4 regions of the Streptomyces sp. P9(2023) genome follow, and region 2 is predicted to be linked to each of the others. Evidence: riboswitches for the same ligand, from Rfam matches in the RefSeq annotation. Region 2 holds a riboswitch; each other region holds the start of a gene.
The links. A riboswitch is a leader RNA that binds a small molecule or an ion and turns the genes downstream of it on or off. The one in region 2 is predicted to bind cobalamin.
Positions count from the first base shown of each region.

Region 1 (4,202 bases), on a different contig from region 2:
TCCGAGAAGCTGCGCGACCTCGGCTCCGTGCAGAAGGAACTGGGGAAGCGGAAGACCGAGATCCAGGGCAAGCTGCGCGAGGCCCAGCGCCTGCTCAACACCCTCTCGGCGAAGGAGCGGGCCCGGATCGCGGAAGAGGAGGACCGGGCCAACCGGGCGAGCTCACGCGTCGAGCTGGGCAATGAGGCGAGTGCCTCCGAGCGTGCCGCCGCGGCGTTTGCCGCCGCCAAGAGCCGGGTCGGCATGCCGTACGTCTGGGGCGCGAGCGGCCCGACCTCGTTCGACTGCTCCGGCCTCACCTCGTGGGCGTTCCGCCAGGCCGGTGTGACGATACCCCGCACCTCCCAGGCGCAGGCCGGCGTCGGGACGCGTTTCAACTCCCTCAGCGCCCTGAAGCCCGGCGACCTGATCATCATGCGCAGCGACCTCAGCCACGTCGGCTTCTACGCGGGGAACGGCCAGATCCTCCACTCACCCAAGCCCGGCGCTCAGGTGCGGTACGAGTCGATCGCCCGCAGTGGCATGCCCTTCATGTGGGGTGTGCGCATCGGCTGACGTACACAGCAGAGGGGGCGCCGGTCCGAGACCGGCGCCCCCTCACGTGTGGACGGGCATCACGAGGGCACGACCGCCGCCCCCGACTCCACGGCCCCGATACGCTCGCCGGACTCGCGCGGCTGCAGCAGCCGCTCCGCCAGGACGCCGAAGACGAGGCCGAATCCGGCCCACAGCGTGGCCTGGATCGCGAGTGCCGAGATCCTGAACTGCCAGACGACAGCGGCCGGGAAGTCCTTGGGCATCTCATTGACCGCGGGCAGGAAGGCATACGCGAGCCCGACGGCGAGGACGAAGAACGCCCCTGCCGCAACCGACGCGTTCCCGTTGCCCAGACGGGGCGCGAGCCGCTTGCCGAGGATCACGGCGGAGACGGCGAGCAGCACGCTGAGGACCACCATGAGGAGGTACAGGGTGGCGCGCTGGCTGATCGTGGCCGGGTCGCTGACCGCAGGCGGGTTGGCCGGGTACTTGAGGAACGGCACGACGTAGAAGGCGAGCAGCCCGCCGAGGGACAGCAGCGCCGCGGTGGCGCGGGGCCCGAAAGCGCCGATCCGGCCCAGGGCGAAGCAGTACGCCAGCGCGGCGATGCCGCCGAGGCCGACGCCGTAGACGAGGACGCCGGTCGCGAGACCGGTGGTGGACTGGGCCGCGCGGCTGACCAGCTCAGCCCCGCCCTCCTCCTGGCTGTGCGCCGCCTCGTAGGCGATGCCGGCCTCGGTCGGCGGCTCGCCGAGGAAGTAGGCGACGACCAGGGCGAGGAGACCGGCCACGAGGCCGGCCACCATGCCGCGCGCGAGAAGCTTTCCGACAGTTGCGGAGTTCATGATGTTCGCGTCCCCCGTCTCAGTGGCAGGGGAAGCCGAGGAGGTGGCGGCCGTCATGCACCCATTCATGGACGCCCTCACCGGCGAAGATGGCGGTGGCACCCTGCTCGGCGCCGACGAAGAAGAGCGCGAGCAGCATCAGGGCCCCGAAGAAGACGGCCCAGGGCAGGATCGCCTTGACGGGCAGTGCGGCGGGGGCGGCGACGCTCGGCTGAGCGGTGGCCTGGGCCATGGCAGGACCTCCAGTGGGAACACGCGTCCCGGTCGGATGGAGCTCGCTCGACGGGGGCGAGTCTGACTTGCCGGACCGCACCGCTCAGGAGATGAGCGGGTGCCGCCGAGCACACAGTGGCGCGACCGTGCCGGATTCCCACCGGCTTCCGCTGCCCATCGATTGACTTGTCCTGGTCAAGGTAGCGGAAGGCACCTGAACCCACAACCAAGCTTCTAAATGACTTAGAAGTATCGATTAAGGTTCACCCATGACCGATCCACACGCCCCCGGGGTGGCCTCAGCGGCGCGACAGGTACGCCTGCATGGCCCGGTGCAGGGTCTTGTTCACCGCCCCCTGCAGGGGCAGCTCCCACTCACCGAGGGTCTCCACCACTTCCCCTCCGGTGCCGAGCTTCCAGCGCATCAGCCCGAAGGACCGCTCCGCAGGATCGAGGGTGTCCGGTACGCCCCGCATGTCATACACGGCCGCGCCAAGGGAGTGCGCGTCGCGGATCAGTCGCCACTGCAGGGCGTTGCTCGGCCTGACCTCGCGGCGGTGGTCGGCGGAGGCCCCCGTCTGGTACCAGGCACGCCGGCCCGCCACAATCATGGTGTGGGCGGCGAGCACCTCGCCGTCGTGGCGTGCGAGATAGAGCCGCACACGCCCGTTCTCCTCCGCGTTGAGCTCCCGATGCTGCCGTTGGAAATAGGGGAGAGAACGTCCGAGGCGGAAGCCGTCACGCCGCTCGGTGACCTGCAGCAGGTCGTAGAAGGCGGGCAGGTCCTCGGCGGTGCCGAGGTAGGTCTCCACCCCGGCCGTCTTCGCCTTCTTGATGTTGCGCCGCCACTCCTGGTTGAAGCCGGCCCACAGGTCGTCCGTGCTCCGACCGGCAAGGGGCAGCTCGAACAGGTGGCGCGGCTGGGCGTCGCCCGCACCGCCCTCCTCGCCGCAGCGCCGCCAGCCGGCCGCCCGCAGCCGGTCCGCGACGGCAGCCCCGACCGGCTCGACGACGTCCGGCAGCACGTCGCCGACCCGGCGCCCCGGGCCCACGGCCGCCTTGAGCATCTCGGCGCTCCACCGGCGGTACGCCAGGGGCGGCCCCATGCGTACGGCGAAGGCCCCGGCTGCCCGCAGGTGGTCGAGAAGCAGCTGCAGGACGTCCATCAGCGCCGGGTCAGCCCAGTCCAGCACCGGCCCTTCCGGGATGTAGGCGAAGTACCGCCGCGTGCCCGGCAGCTGCCGGTACAGCACCTGGGCGGCGGCACGCTGGCGTCCCGTCCCGTCGAACCAGCCGATCCACTCGGCCCGCCACCCCTCCTTGACAGCGCTCCAGGAGGGAAGCTGGAGGAAGCTGACCTGCTCGCCCCGCACACGTCCCGAGAGGGAGTCGAGGAAGGCCAGGTGCTGCTCAGGGGTCGTGGGCACGGTCTCCAGGGCACCGGCACGGTGGGTCATCTGCACCTCGGCGACAGCCATGTCGAAGGTCTCCTCGTTCTGGTCCTTGCGCCCCCTTCGGGAGGGCGGCGGGATACCCCCGCCTGTCTCATGCACGCCCGGCGGCACTGGAATGTGGCAGACGACTTCGCCGAGATCCGCGGAACCGGCTTGCCGGCAGGTGCGGCGTGACGGGGACAAGGCCGGCGGGAGCCGATGTCGATGCCCGGAAGGCGGACGTGGGCAGTGGGCGGGGCAAGGCGTCGATGATGCTCGGCTCGCTCGTCTCCCGGATCACGGGTTTCGTACGGAGCGCGGTGGTCGTCGCGGCCCTGGGGACGGCCCTGCTCGCGGACGCCTACAACGTCGCCAACACGGTGCCGAACATCGTCTACATCCTGCTCATGGGCGGGGCGCTCAACTCGGTCTTCGTACCCGAGCTGGTGCGGGCCGCGAAAGAGCACGAGGACGGCGGGGTCGCGTACACCGACCGGCTCATCACCCTCTGTCTGGTCGCGATCACCGTGATCACCGCTGTGGCCGTGCTCGCGGCGCCCTGGATCGTCACCGCGTACACGGACTACAGCGGCGCCCAGCGCGATCTCACGGTGACCCTGGCCCGCTACTGCCTGCCGCAGATCCTCTTCTACGGCGCCTTCACCGTGCTCGGTCAGGTGCTCAACGCCCGGGGCCGGCTCGGCGCGATGATGTGGACGCCGGTCCTCAACAACGTCGTCGTGATCACCGTCTTCGGGATCTACCTCGTGGTGGCCGCGACGGCGACCGGAGCGGGCGAGGTCACGGACGGGCAGCTGCTGCTCCTCGGCCTCGGCAGTACGGCGGGGATCGCGGTACAGGCCCTGGCCCTGCTGCCCGCCCTGCGGTCGGCGGGATTCCGGTGGCGCCTGCGGTTCGACTGGCGGCGCGCGGGCCTGGGCCGGCCGGTGCGGGCCGCAGTGTGGACGCTGCTGCTCGTGCTCGTGAACCAGGTCGCGTACTGGGTGGTGACCCTGCTCACGACGACGGCCGGCGTGAGGGCGGACGCCGAGGGCATCGCGGCGGGTGTCGGGTACACGGCGTACAGCAGCGCGTACCAGCTGTGGGTCGTCCCGCAGGGCATCATCACGGTCTCCCTGGTCACGGCCCTGCTGCCCGTGATGAGTCGCGCGGC
Region 1 is NZ_JAUPWM010000060.1:7,230-11,431, forward strand. Features, by position in the region: gene Q5762_RS35815 (NlpC/P60 family protein) at 1-555, shown strand, start outside; gene Q5762_RS35820 (CbtA family protein) at 615-1,382, opposite strand; gene Q5762_RS35825 (CbtB-domain containing protein) at 1,402-1,614, opposite strand; cobalamin riboswitch at 1,652-1,834, opposite strand; gene Q5762_RS35830 (peptidoglycan bridge formation glycyltransferase FemA/FemB family protein) at 1,895-3,073, opposite strand; gene murJ (murein biosynthesis integral membrane protein MurJ) at 3,220-4,202, shown strand, end outside.
Region 1: it holds a riboswitch for cobalamin, as region 2 does, so the genes downstream of both, Q5762_RS35825 (CbtB-domain containing protein) here and metE (5-methyltetrahydropteroyltriglutamate--homocysteine S-methyltransferase) in region 2, are expected to answer to the same signal.

Region 2 (4,202 bases):
CCGTTCCACGCATGAGCAACACACCGCTCCCCGGCATCGGGGTCCGCTACGACCTGACCACCCGCGAGCACCGCCGTCTCTCGGTGATAGCCCACCGGGACGGCAGCCGGACCCTCAACGCATACCGGCGCGACGACCCGGACGAATGCGCGCTTTCGGCGAAGCTGACCGCGAAGGAGGCGGAGGCGCTGATCGACGCGCTCATGCCCTCGCACCACAGCCCCAATCTGCTCTCCACCACGGACCTGGGGCTGGTCGCCGAGCGGATCGAGCTGTCGGCGCACTCGCAGTGGAACGGGCGGGTGCTGGGCGAGACCCGGATGCGCACGGAGACGGGCGCCTCCATCGTCGCCGTACTGCGGCGGGCCGACGCGATACCGTCGCCCGCCCCGGACTTCCGGCTGGCCGGCGGCGACACCCTCATCGTGATCGGCACCCGCGAGGGCGTCGAGGCGGCCGCCGCGATCCTCGGCCGGGAGTGAAGGTCATGCACTCCTCCGCCGTCTTCCTGATCGAGTTCGGCGCGATCATCCTCGCCCTGGGCCTGCTCGGCCGGCTCGCCGGACGCTTCCAGTTCTCCCCGATACCCCTCTATCTGCTCGCCGGTCTCGCGTTCGGCGAGGGCGGCCTGCTCCCGCTGGGCACCAGCGAGGAGTTCGTCGCGATCGGCGCCGAGATCGGCGTCATCCTGCTGCTGTTGATGCTCGGACTCGAGTACACCGCCAGTGACCTGGTGACCAACCTCAAGACCCAATACCCGGCGGGACTCGTCGACTTCACCCTCAACGCACTGCCCGGTGCGGGAATGGCGCTGCTCCTCGGCTGGGGTCCGGTCGCCGCCGTCGTCCTGGCCGGCGTCACCTGGATATCCTCCTCCGGCGTCATCGCCAAGGTGATGGGCGACCTCGGCCGCCTCGGCAACCGCGAGACCCCGGCCATCCTGAGCATCCTGGTCCTGGAAGACCTCGCCATGGCGGTCTACCTGCCGATCGTCACCGCCCTGCTCGCCGGGGTGAGTCTGGCCGCCGGCAGCCTCACCCTCGCCATCGCGCTCGGTGTGGCGGGCACGGTCCTCTTCGTCGCCGTCCGCTACGGACGGGTCATCTCGCGCTTCGTCTCCAGCGACGACCCGGAGAAACTCCTCCTCGTCGTGCTCGGCCTGACCCTGCTGGTCGCCGGCATCGCCCAGCAGCTCCAGGTCTCCGCCGCCGTCGGCGCCTTCCTCGTCGGCATCGCCCTCTCGGGCGAGGTCGCGGAAGGCGCGCACAATCTGCTCAGCCCGCTGCGGGACCTGTTCGCCGCGGTGTTCTTCGTCTTCTTCGGGCTGCACACCGACCCGGCGAGCATCCCGCCGGTGATCCTGCCCGCGCTCGCCCTCGCCGTCGTCACGGCTGCGACGAAGATCGCCACGGGCTACTGGGCCGCCCGCCGGGCCGGGATCTCGGTCAAGGGCCGCTGGCGGGCCGGCGGCACCCTGGTCGCCCGGGGCGAGTTCTCCATCGTCATCGCGGGTCTCGCCGTCACCGCCGGTGTCGAACCGGCCCTCGGTCCGCTCGCGACGGCCTACGTCCTCGTGCTCGTCGTCCTCGGCCCGCTCACCGCCCGCTACACCGAACCGATCGCCACCGCTCTGACCGGCCGCCTCCGCAAAGCGCCCGCTTCCACTGCCGCCCCCACTCCCACCCCCACTCCCGCCCCGGCGACACCGGTCGAGGCACCGCCGGAGGAGACCTTGGAACCCGTGGACGACGGCACAGCCGGGCGGACGTGAGCTGATCGACAGGGGTGTCTCAAGTCACCATCCGTACGGTGGAATTCCCCTGTCACCGCTCTGAGCTGCCCCTTAGGGTGGTCGGTGCAGCTGGTTCGCCCCCGTCAGCCGGACGGGACGCGTCGTAAGAGGGAACCCGGTGGGAATCCGGGACTGCCCCGCAGCGGTGAGCGTGAACGACCGCCGTCATACGCACTGGACCCGTACGGGTCTGGGAAGCGACGGCCAGTAGGTGTCCTCCCCGAGAGGACGTGCCCGCGAGTCCGAAGACCTGCCATCTGCCCGCGTACGGACCATTCGTACGCGGACATTCCGGTGACCTCGAGGGCGGGTCGGCGACCATACCGAACGGCGGCCGCACCTCCCGTGCGCCCGTACCGTCCGGTTCGTCACCCCTTCGCGCCCTCGTCCCGTCGCCGGGATCCAGGGATTCATCTCGCGAAGGAGATTCTCCGTGACCACCAAGCCCGCAGCCGCGGCAGCACGCGCCACCGTGTACGGCTACCCCCGGCAGGGACAGCACCGGGAGCTGAAGAAGGCGATCGAGGGGTACTGGAAGGGCCGCGTCACCGCCGACGCCCTCCGGGCCACCACCGCCGAACTGCGCCGCACCCACTGGCTTCGACTCGCCGAGGCCGGCATCCACGAGGTGCCGACCGGCGACTTCTCGCTCTACGACCACGTCCTCGACACCACCGTCATGGTCGGCGCGATCCCCGAGCGGCACCGGGACGCCGTCGCCGCCGGGCCGCTCGACGGCCTCTTCGCCATGGCGCGCGGCACGCAGGACGTCGCGCCGCTGGAGATGACCAAGTGGTTCGACACCAACTACCACTACCTGGTCCCGGAGTTGGGACCTGACACGGTCTTCACCGCCGACTCCGGGAAGCAGGTCGGAGAGCTGGCGGAGGCCCTCTCCCTCGGCCTGACGGCCCGCCCGGTCCTCGTCGGCCCCGTCACCTACCTGCTGCTCGCCAAGCCCGCGCCCGGGGTGGCCGCCGACTTCGACCCGCTGACGCTGCTCGACCGGCTGCTGCCGGTGTACGCCGAGGTCCTCGCCGACCTGAGGGCCGCCGGCGCCACGTGGGTCCAGCTGGACGAACCGGCCCTGGTGCAGGACCGCACCCCGGCCGAGCTGAACGCCGCCGCCCGCGCCTACCGCGACCTCGGCGGCCTGGCGGACCGGCCGAAGCTGCTGGTCGCCTCGTACTTCGACCGGCTGGGCGAGGCCCTGCCGGTGCTGGCCAAGGCGCCGGTCGAGGGCCTCGCACTCGACTTCACCGGCTCCGCCGCCGCCAACCTCGACGGCCTCGCCGCCGTCGGCGGGCTGCCCGGCAAGCGGCTGGTCGCCGGGGTGGTCGACGGCCGCAACATCTGGGTCAACGATCTGACGAAGTCCCTCACGACCCTCGGCACCCTGCTCGGTCTCGCCGACCGGGTCGACGTGTCGGCGTCCTGCTCCCTGCTGCACGTTCCCCTCGACGCCACCGCCGAACGGGACATCGACCCGCAGATCCTGCGCTGGCTCGCCTTCGCCCGGCAGAAGACCGCCGAGATCGTCACCCTCGCCAAGGGCCTGGCCCACGGCACCTCCGCGATCACCGCCGAGCTGGCCGCCAACCGGGCCGACCTCGCCTCCCGCGCGGAGTCGCCGCTCACCCGCGATCCGGCCGTGCGCGCCCGTACCGGCGCCGTCTCCGCCGCCGACGCCCGCCGCTCCCAGCCGTACGCCGAGCGGGCGGTGGCCCAGCACGCCCACCTCGGCCTGCCCCTGCTGCCGACGACCACCATCGGGTCGTTCCCGCAGACCACCGAACTGCGCACCGCCCGCGCCGACCTGCGCGCGAGCCGGATCGACACGGCCGGGTACGAGGAGCGGGTCAAGGCCGAGATCCAGGAGGTGATCGCCTTCCAGGAGAAGACCGGCCTGGACGTCCTGGTGCACGGCGAGCCCGAACGCAACGACATGGTGCAGTACTTCGCCGAGCAGCTGACCGGCTACCTCGCCACCCAGCACGGCTGGGTCCAGTCCTACGGCACCCGGTACGTCCGCCCGCCGATCCTGGCCGGTGACATCTCCCGCCCCACGCCGATGACGGTGCGCTGGACGACGTACGCGCAGTCCCTCACCCACCGCCCGGTCAAGGGCATGCTCACGGGCCCGGTCACCATGCTCGCCTGGTCCTTCGTCCGGGACGACCAGCCGCTCGGCGAGACCGCCCGGCAGGTCGCGCTCGCCCTGCGCGACGAGGTGGACGACCTGGAGGCGGCGGGCACGTCGGTCATCCAGGTCGACGAGCCCGCGCTGCGGGAGACCCTTCCGCTCCGCCGGGCTGACCACCCGGAGTACCTGGCGTGGGCGACGGAGGCGTTCCGGCTCAGCACCGGCGGGGTCCGGCCGGACACCCAGATCCACACGCACATGTGCTAC
Region 2 is NZ_JAUPWM010000010.1:130,928-135,129, reverse strand. Features, by position in the region: gene Q5762_RS17035 (TrkA C-terminal domain-containing protein) at 1-482, shown strand, start outside; gene Q5762_RS17030 (cation:proton antiporter) at 488-1,771, shown strand; cobalamin riboswitch at 1,846-2,065, shown strand; gene metE (5-methyltetrahydropteroyltriglutamate--homocysteine S-methyltransferase) at 2,226-4,202, shown strand, end outside.

Region 3 (4,202 bases), on a different contig from region 2:
GGCGTCCGGGGCGATCAGGCCGTGCGCGCGCATCAGGCGCGTGACCGCCATGCCCCAGGGGCGGCGCAGGCGGGCCGCGTCCAGCAGGGCGTCGTCGGCGAGCAGGGCCTCGACCGGGCCCGTCCGCAGACCGTGGGGCGAGAGGACGGCGGCCTCGTCCGCCCAGCGCAGCGCCAGGTCGACGTCATGAGTCGCCATCACGAGCGTCGTGCCCGAATCCCGCCGCCGCCCCAGCACCTCAAGCAGACGCTCCTGGCCGTGCGGATCGAGCCCGGCCGTCGGCTCGTCCATGATCAGGACCCGGGGGCGCATCGCCACGGCGCCCGCGATCGCGGCTCGCTTCCGCTGACCGTACGAGAGCAGGTGCGTCGGCCGGTCCTCCAGTGCGACGATGTCCAGCGCTTCGAGCGCCTCGCGCACTCGGAGCCGTACCTCCTCCTCCGGAAGCCCCAGATCCATCGGCCCGAACGACACGTCCTGCCCGACCGACGCAGCGAAGAGCTGGTCGTCCGGATCCTGGACGACCAACTGCACGGTCGTCCGCAGGCGCGTCAGCCCCTTCCGGTCGTACGACACCTCCTCGCCGTCCAGCCGGAGCGCGCCGCTGACGCAGCGCAGGCCCCCGCTCAGCAGCCGCAGCAGCGTCGTCTTGCCGCCGCCGTTGCGGCCGAGCAGGGCCAGCGCCCGGCCCTCCGGCACGGCGAAGTCGACGCCGTCGAGGACCACCGGGCCGTCCTCGTAGCCGAAGGTGGCCTTCACCAGTTCCACGACAGGGGATGCGGGACTCACGGCAGTGACCTTTCCAGTACGAGAGTGAGGGCGACGAGGCCGGCCGGCAGGCCGGCCGTCGAGGCGAGGAACCGGCCCGAGACCGCGGCCTCGGGCACCAGGACCCGCAGCGTCCCGTCGTATCCCCGTTCCGGCCAGGCCGGCCTGCAGACGCTGCGCCCGGTCGAAGGCGCGGACGAACGCCGTCGCGCCGAGCCCGGCGAGTGAACGCCAGGTCGCCGCCCGCGTGGTCAGCCCCAGCCGGGCCGCCTGTGCCTGTCGGATTTTGGATATCGCATCCAAAAGGAGAAAGCTGATCCGATACATCACCAACGCCACATCCACGACCGGCGCCGGCACCCCCGCCCGCACCAACCGCGGCAGTACATCGGATACGGGCGTGGTGAAGGCGAAGAGCAGCACGCCCAGGGACGCGGACGACGTCCGCAGCAGCAGTTCGCCCGCGTGTACCGGACCGTCCTGCGCGAACACCACCAGTCCCCGGGGCCCGCCCACTTCGGACAGGAGCGGGACGGCGCCCGTGACACAGAAGCTCAGCGGGATGCGGAACGCCCGCCACAGCTGGCGCCCCGGCACCCCGGCCGGACCCAGCAGGACGGCCAGGGTGGCCGCCGCGACCAGCACGGCCCCCGGCCACGCCGGCAGACCGACCGCGCAGAGCGTCAGACCGAATCCGAGCACGGCCTTCTCGGAAGGATGGCGGCGGCACCAGCGACTGCTGTGCGCCGCCGCGTCGATCGGCAGCACCGGCGGCTACTCGTCGCCGGACGCCGGACGCCGGACGCCGGCCGCAGCGCCTTCGCGTCGGCCCGGGCCTCGCCCTGCTTGCGGCCCTTGTGCAGACCGAAGTAGTACGCCAGCACCCCGGTGCCGAGCGCCGCCTGAAGAGAGAAGAGCGCCGACTCGATCTCGCCGGACGGCGGCTCGTAGAGCGGGCTGAACCACGGCTCGTAACCCGGATCGATCTCCGTGATCGCCGTCTCCGCCTCGGCGTCGGCTCCGGTGAACGGCTCCTCCTTGTGGTCGCCGAGCCCCAGGACCAGCGGGAGCACCGCCAGCGCCGCGACGACGAGCAGAAGCAGGCTGTTGATCTTCGCGTTCCGGCTCATCAGGCGCTCGCCTCCGCGGTGTCGGCCTTCTTACGGGACGGGAGCAGGACCCCGAGCCGGGTCAGGTCCCCCTTGCTGGACTGCGACAGCAGCCGCATCACGAGCACGGTCAGCAGACCCTCACTGACGGCGAGCGGGAGCTGCGTCACGGCGAAGATCCCGCCGAACTTGGCCAGCGCCCCGAGCACACCGCTGCCCGGGTCGGGGAAGGCGAGCGCCAGCTGGACGCTGGTCACGCAGTACGTCGATAGGTCGGCGACGAACGCGCCGAAGAACACGCTCACCATCAGCGGCACGTCGAAGCGGCGCAGCAGCCAGTACGTACCGAAACCGGCCCACGGCCCGACGATCGCCATCGAGAACACGTTGGCGCCCAGCGTGGTGAGCCCGCCGTGCGCGAGCAGCAGAGCCTGGAACAGCAGGGTGATCGTGCCCAGGACCGCCATCACCCACGGCCGGAACAGGATCGCGCCCAGGCCGGTACCGGTCGGGTGGGAGCAACTTCCCGTCACCGACGGGATCTTGAGCGCGGAGAGTGCGAACGTGAACGCGCCGGACGCGCCGAGCAGCAGGGTGGACTCGGGGTTGGCCTTGACCTCACGGGTCAGCGCGCGGACACCGTGGACGACGAATGGAGTGGACGCGACGCCCCAGGCGACCGCGTGCACAGGGGGCAGATACCCCTCGGCTATGTGCATGGTCGGGAGACCCTCTCCAGCACCTCGTGGATGGACAACGCACCCTGGCCGGTCTCCTGGCTGACGGGTCATGCCGCCGCGGCTCCGCCTTCCCACACCACCGCGGTCTCCCACGGCGGTCCAGTGGCTTCCCCGGAGGGATGGAGCCGGACTTCCCGATCACAGTGGCGAGGGCCGCACCGGTACCGCACCGGTACCGCACCGGTTTCCCGTACACCAAGGCGCTGTGGCATTAGTGGGTTGACCAGGTACATCACAACACGGGTGCGCCCCCGGACGGTGTGTGACCAATCTCCCGCGCGCCCCCGGCCCGCGCCGCAGGGGTTCCGGGCGCCCCCGGCCCGGGGCCGGGGGCTGCTCCCGGAACGGCTCCCGGACTCACTCCTTCCGGTACGCGTACGCCTCCGTCGCCGCGGCCGCCACCGCGTCCAGGTCGCCGCCCGCACTCGCCGTGACGAGTGCGGCGACGGCGCCCTCGACGAACGGGGCGTCCACGAGCCGCGCCCCCTCCGGCAGCTCGTCGCCCTCGGCGAGCAGCGCCTTGACCGTCAGGACGGCGCTGCCCAGATCGACGAGGAGGGCCACCCCGGCACCCCCGTCGACCGCCTTCGCCGCCTCGACGATCCGCTCCGAGCTGGTGCCGAGCCCCCCGTCGGGGGTGCCCCCGGCGGCGGCGACCGGCGCGGTCGCCCCGCCGCCCGCGAGCCCCCGGGCGAGAGCGGCGACGGAGTCGGCGACGGCCGCGCTGTGCGAGACGAGCACGATGCCCACCTGACCGGTCATCCGGCGGCCACCTCCGCGAGCGCGGCGATCAGGAGCGCCGACGAGGTCGCCCCGGGGTCCTGGTGTCCGACGGACCGTTCGCCCAGGTAGCTCGCCCTGCCCTTACGGGCCCGGAGGGGTACGGTCGCGAGGGCGCCGGCCTCGGCCGCGTCCCGGGCGGCGGCGAAGGAGTCGCCGAGGGCCTCGGCCGCCGGTACGAGCGCGTCCAGCATCGTCTTGTCCCCGACCTGGGCCCCGCCCAGCTGCCCGACGGCGGCGACCCCGGCGGCCAGCGCCGTCGCCAGGTCCTGCCGGGTCACCGACGCGGCCTCGCCGAGCGCCTTGCCGGTGTGGCGCAGCAGCGTCCCGTACAGCGGCCCCGAAGCGCCCCCGACGGTGGAGATCAACTGTCGCCCCGCGGTGGTGAGTACGGCCCCCGGTGTCGCGGGCGGCTCCTTGTCCAGGACCTCGGTCACGGCGGCGAACCCCCGCTTCAGGTTGGCGCCGTGGTCGGCGTCGCCGATCGCCGAGTCGAGCTCGGTGAGGTGGTCTGCCTCCCGGTCGACGGCGGCCCTGGCAGCGGCCAGCCAGCGACGGAAGAACGCGGCGTCGAACTCGTTCACTTCGTTCATCCTTTCCTCACCGGCCCCAGCGCAGAGCAGCCGTCTGCACGGGCGCGTCCCAGAGCCGCAGCAGCTCCCCGTCGGCCTCGCAGAGCGTCACCGAGCATCCGGCCATGTCGAGCGAGGTGACGTAGTTGCCCACCAGCGTGCGGGCGACCGGCACCCCGCGCTCGGCCAGCACGCGCTGCACCTCGGCGTTGAACCCGTACAGTTCGAGCAAC
Region 3 is NZ_JAUPWM010000020.1:78,705-82,906, reverse strand. Features, by position in the region: gene Q5762_RS23850 (ATP-binding cassette domain-containing protein) at 1-789, opposite strand, end outside; partial or broken gene cbiQ (cobalt ECF transporter T component CbiQ) at 786-1,536, opposite strand; gene Q5762_RS23840 (energy-coupling factor ABC transporter substrate-binding protein) at 1,452-1,898, opposite strand; gene Q5762_RS23835 (energy-coupling factor ABC transporter permease) at 1,898-2,596, opposite strand; cobalamin riboswitch at 2,625-2,860, opposite strand; gene Q5762_RS23830 (PTS fructose transporter subunit IIA) at 2,975-3,379, opposite strand; gene dhaL (dihydroxyacetone kinase subunit DhaL) at 3,376-3,981, opposite strand; gene dhaK (dihydroxyacetone kinase subunit DhaK) at 3,998-4,202, opposite strand, start outside.
Region 3: it holds a riboswitch for cobalamin, as region 2 does, so the genes downstream of both, Q5762_RS23835 (energy-coupling factor ABC transporter permease) here and metE (5-methyltetrahydropteroyltriglutamate--homocysteine S-methyltransferase) in region 2, are expected to answer to the same signal.

Region 4 (4,202 bases), on a different contig from region 2:
CCTCGACCTCGCGGGCCGCCGGCTGCGCGCGATCTGGACGCCCGGCCACACCCCGGGCCACGTCTGCCTGCACCTGGAGGAGGAGCACCCGGCCCAACTGCCCGGGCACGGCCGGCTCTTCTCCGGTGACCATCTGCTGCCCGGGATCTCCCCGCACATCGGCCTCTACGAGGACCCCGACGATGCCACCGCGACGGACCCGCTCGGCGACTACCTGGACTCGCTGGAGCGGATCGGGCGGCTCGGCGTGGCCGAGGTGCTCCCCGCCCACCAGTACGCCTTCGCCGACGCGGCCGGGCGGGTACGGGAACTGCTCGACCACCACGAGGAGCGGCTGACCGGACTCCTGGACCTCCTCGCGACCCCGCTCACCCCCTGGCAGCTCGCCGAGCGGATGGAGTGGAACCGCCCGTGGGAGCAGATTCCGTACGGCTCCCGGACCATCGCCGTCAGCGAGGCCGAGGCGCATCTGCGCCGGCTGGTGAAGCTGGGCCGCGCGGAGGCGATGGCGGGCACGGACCCGGTGACGTACGTGGCGGTGTGAGGGCGCGCGGGCGTGGCGGTGTGAGGGCGCGCGGGCCGAGGGCCGGCGCAGGCCCTGCGGCCCCCGCGCGCGCCGGCTCAGGCCCTGACGATCCGGAGCAGCGACGCGCTCAGGACGACCGGGGAGGCCAAGGCTCCGAGGATTCCGGTCGGCAGGGCCACCGGTGCACCAGGCCCGCCCGGTGCCCCCCGTCGAGCGCGTGGGCGAGCCCGGAGAGAAGCCGCCACAGGGCGTCCCCCGGCAGCGGCCCGTACGCGATCACGTCCTCCGAGAACGCGGGCCCGGGAACGTACGCCGTGGCCAGCCAGGGCACCGCCGCCTCCGGGTCGGCATCCAGGACGGGTACGGTCCCGGCCCCCGCAACGACTGGGCGGCCCTGACCTCGCGGGCGAACCGCTTGCGGAAACCGGGGTCGGAGGCCAGCGCGCCGTGCACCGCCTTGAGCGCGACCGTCCGCCCGCCCGGCGAACGGCCGAGGTAGACGCAGCCCATGCCGCCCTCCCCCAGGCGGTAGAGCAACCGGTACGCGCCCACCCGACGCGGATCGGTCTCCGTCAACGGCCGCATTCCGCACCCCCGTGAGACGCCGTCCTCCCGAACCGCGGTCAGCGTGGCACAGCGGGCACGGGCCCCGGCAGCCTGCGTGTGAGGCGCCTCGCACCCGGTCGGTACCCACCGGCCGGGCCGTGTACGGGCCGGTAGAGTGGGCGCGTCGTCCTCACACCCGTACGGGGGGAAGCCGGTGCGAATCCGGCGCTGACCCGCAACCGTGACCGTCCTTCGAGCTTCGAGTCCTGGAGCTTCGAGCCTTCGAGCTTTCGAGGACGGAAGTCGGATTGCCCCGCCCGGGACGTGACCGCCGGCACCGTCGAGGAATACGGAGCCGAGCCTGGTGCCTCAAGCGTGCCGGTGCCCGGCCGCAGGAGAGGCCACAGCTCGCATGACCACCGTCCGCCGCGGCGCCGCCGCGTTCGCAGCCGCAGCGGTGCTCTGCACCGGCTTCGCCCCCGTCGCGTCCGCCGCGCCGTCCCCCTCCACCTCCACGACCCCGGCGCCACCGGCGGTCCCCGCCGGTCTTTACGGCACGAAGGACCCGACGTACGACGGTGTGTGGCGCCAGTCGCTCGCCTTCATCGCCCAGACGACCAGCAACATGCAGCCGGCCGACGAGGCCGTGGCCTGGCTGACGAAGCAGCAGTGCGCCACCGGCGCCTTCGCCTCCTTCCGTCCGGACCCGGCAAAGGCCTGTGACCAGGCGACCATGCTGGACACCAACGCCACCGCCGTCGCCGTCCAGGCCCTCACCGGCGTCAAGCGCGCGAGCACCGACCCGGAGCCGCTCGCCAAGGCCGCCGAGGCCGGTGCGAGCTGGCTGAAGAGCGTGCAGAACAAGGACGGCGGCTGGGGCTACAACCCCGGCAGCCCCAGCGACGCCAACTCCACCTCGATCGTCCTCAGCGCGCTCACCGCGCTCGGCCAGAAGCCCGGCGAGGTCAGGTCGGCCGAGGGGAAGACCCCGTACGACGCCCTGCTCGGCCTGGCCGTGCCCTGCTCCGCCGAGGACGGCCCGGGCGCCTTCGCGTACCAGCCCGACAAGGACGGCAAGCTGCTCGCGAACGCCGACGCGACGGCCGCCGCCACCCTCGCCGGGCTCGGCAAGGGCATCACCGCGCGTGGCGTGAACCCCCAGCAGACCCCGACCTGCACGGACTCGGCGAAGCGCACGATGGACCGGGCCGCGCTCAACGGCGCCTCCTACCTGGCCACGGCGCTCGCGAAGACCGGCCACCTGAACACCCCGCCGATGCCCGGCGCCACCGACCCGACCGAGCTCCCGGACCACGGCAACACCGCCGACGCCGTCGTCGCGCTCGCCGCGGCCGGTGCCACGCAGGAGGCGGCCGGCGCGCTGAGGTGGCTCCAGCAGAACTCCGTCGCCTGGGCGAAGGAGAGCGGCCCGGCCGCGTACGCGCAGCTGATCCTGGCCGCGAAGGCGATGCACGTCGACCCGCGCGCCTTCGGCTCGACCGACCTCCTCCAGGAGCTGGCTGCCACCGGCCCCGCGCCGAAGGCCGTGCCGTCCGCGGCGCCGCAGGCGAGCGACGACGACTCCGGCTCCTTCGACCTGTGGTGGATCATCGGCATCGGCATGGTCGTCGGCGTCGGGATCGGCTTCCTGCTGAGCGGGCGCAGGAAGTGAGGGCGCCCCGGCTGCTCGGATCGGCGGCCGGAGTCGTCGGCGGTGTGGTCCTCACGCTGGCCGTCGCCGCTCCCGCGCAGGCCGCCGGCTACCGGTACTGGTCGTACTGGGAGAACGACGGCGGCGGGACGACCTGGTCGTACGCGACGCAGGGCCCGGCGATCGCCCGGCCCTCCGACGGGGACGCGGTCGGCTTCCGCTTCGCGGTCAGCGAGGACACGAGCGACGCCTCCCGGCCCTCCGCGGCCCCCGACTTCTCGGCGATCTGCGGCGGTACGGAGGCGAAGGCCAGCACCAAGCGGGTCGCGGTCGTCGTGGACTTCGGCACCCCGCAGGACGCCCCGGAGGGGGAGACTCCGCCCACGCCGGCGATCAGGACGGGCTGCGCGCAGGTCCGTACGGACGCGACGGGCGCGGAGGCGCTGGCCGCGGTGGCGAAGCCGCTGCGGTACGACAGCGCGGCGCTGCTGTGCGGGATCGCCGGATACCCGGCGAAGGGGTGCGGGGAGCAGGTGGCGGCGACGGAGCCGAACCCACTCTCCACGGAACACCTGCCCACCGGGGATCCCAACATGACGGCCTCCAAGACCGTGGACGGTGACGGTGACGGCGGGCCGTCCGTCGGGATCGTCGTGGGCGGCGCCGCCGTGCTCGTCCTCGGTGGCGCCGCGCTCTGGAAGGCCCGCCGCCGCGCATGATCCGTGCCCCCGAGGCGAGCCGTTCCAACGCGCTGCACGCGGGCGCCTGGTGGCTCTGGGCGCTCGGCCTGGCCGTCGCCGCCTCCCGTACCACCAACCCGCTGCTCCTCGCCGAGGTCGTCGCCGTCGCGGGCTATGTCGTCGCGGCCCGGCGCACGGACGCGCCCTGGGCGCGCTCGTACGGGGCGTTCGTGAAGCTGGGCCTCTTCGTGGTGGCCCTGCGGGTGGTGTTCTCGGTGGTGCTCGGCTCGGCGATCCCGGGGAGCGTCGAGCTGTTCACGCTGCCCGAGGTGCCGATGCCGGAGTGGGCGCAGGGCGTGCGGATCGGCGGCCGGGTGACGGCGGAGCAGGTCGTCTTCGCGGTGTACGACGGCGCGAAGCTGGCGGCCCTGCTGATCTGTGTGGGCGCGGCGAACGCGCTCGCGAACCCGGCGCGGCTGCTCAAGTCGCTGCCGGGCGCGCTGTACGAGGCGGGGGTCGCCGTCGTCGTGGCGATGACCTTCGCGCCGAACATGGTGGCCGACGTGGTCCGGCTGCGGACCGCGCGACGGCTGCGGGGGCGGCCGACGGGCGGGGTGCGGGCGGTGCTCCAGATCGGGCTGCCGGTCCTGGAGGGCGCGTTGGAGCGCTCGATCGCGGTGGCGGCGTCGATGGACGCGCGGGGGTACGGCCGTACGGCGCAGGTGCCGCGGGCGGTCCGCCGGACGACGAACGTGCTGACGCTGGGCGGGTTGCTCGGGGTGTGCGCGGGCTCGTACGG
Region 4 is NZ_JAUPWM010000046.1:9,139-13,340, reverse strand. Features, by position in the region: gene Q5762_RS33165 (MBL fold metallo-hydrolase) at 1-544, shown strand, start outside; gene Q5762_RS33160 (hypothetical protein) at 803-1,102, opposite strand; cobalamin riboswitch at 1,234-1,407, shown strand; gene Q5762_RS33155 (prenyltransferase/squalene oxidase repeat-containing protein) at 1,485-2,744, shown strand; gene Q5762_RS33150 (SCO2322 family protein) at 2,741-3,442, shown strand; gene Q5762_RS33145 (energy-coupling factor transporter transmembrane component T) at 3,439-4,202, shown strand, end outside.
Region 4: it holds a riboswitch for cobalamin, as region 2 does, so the genes downstream of both, Q5762_RS33155 (prenyltransferase/squalene oxidase repeat-containing protein) here and metE (5-methyltetrahydropteroyltriglutamate--homocysteine S-methyltransferase) in region 2, are expected to answer to the same signal.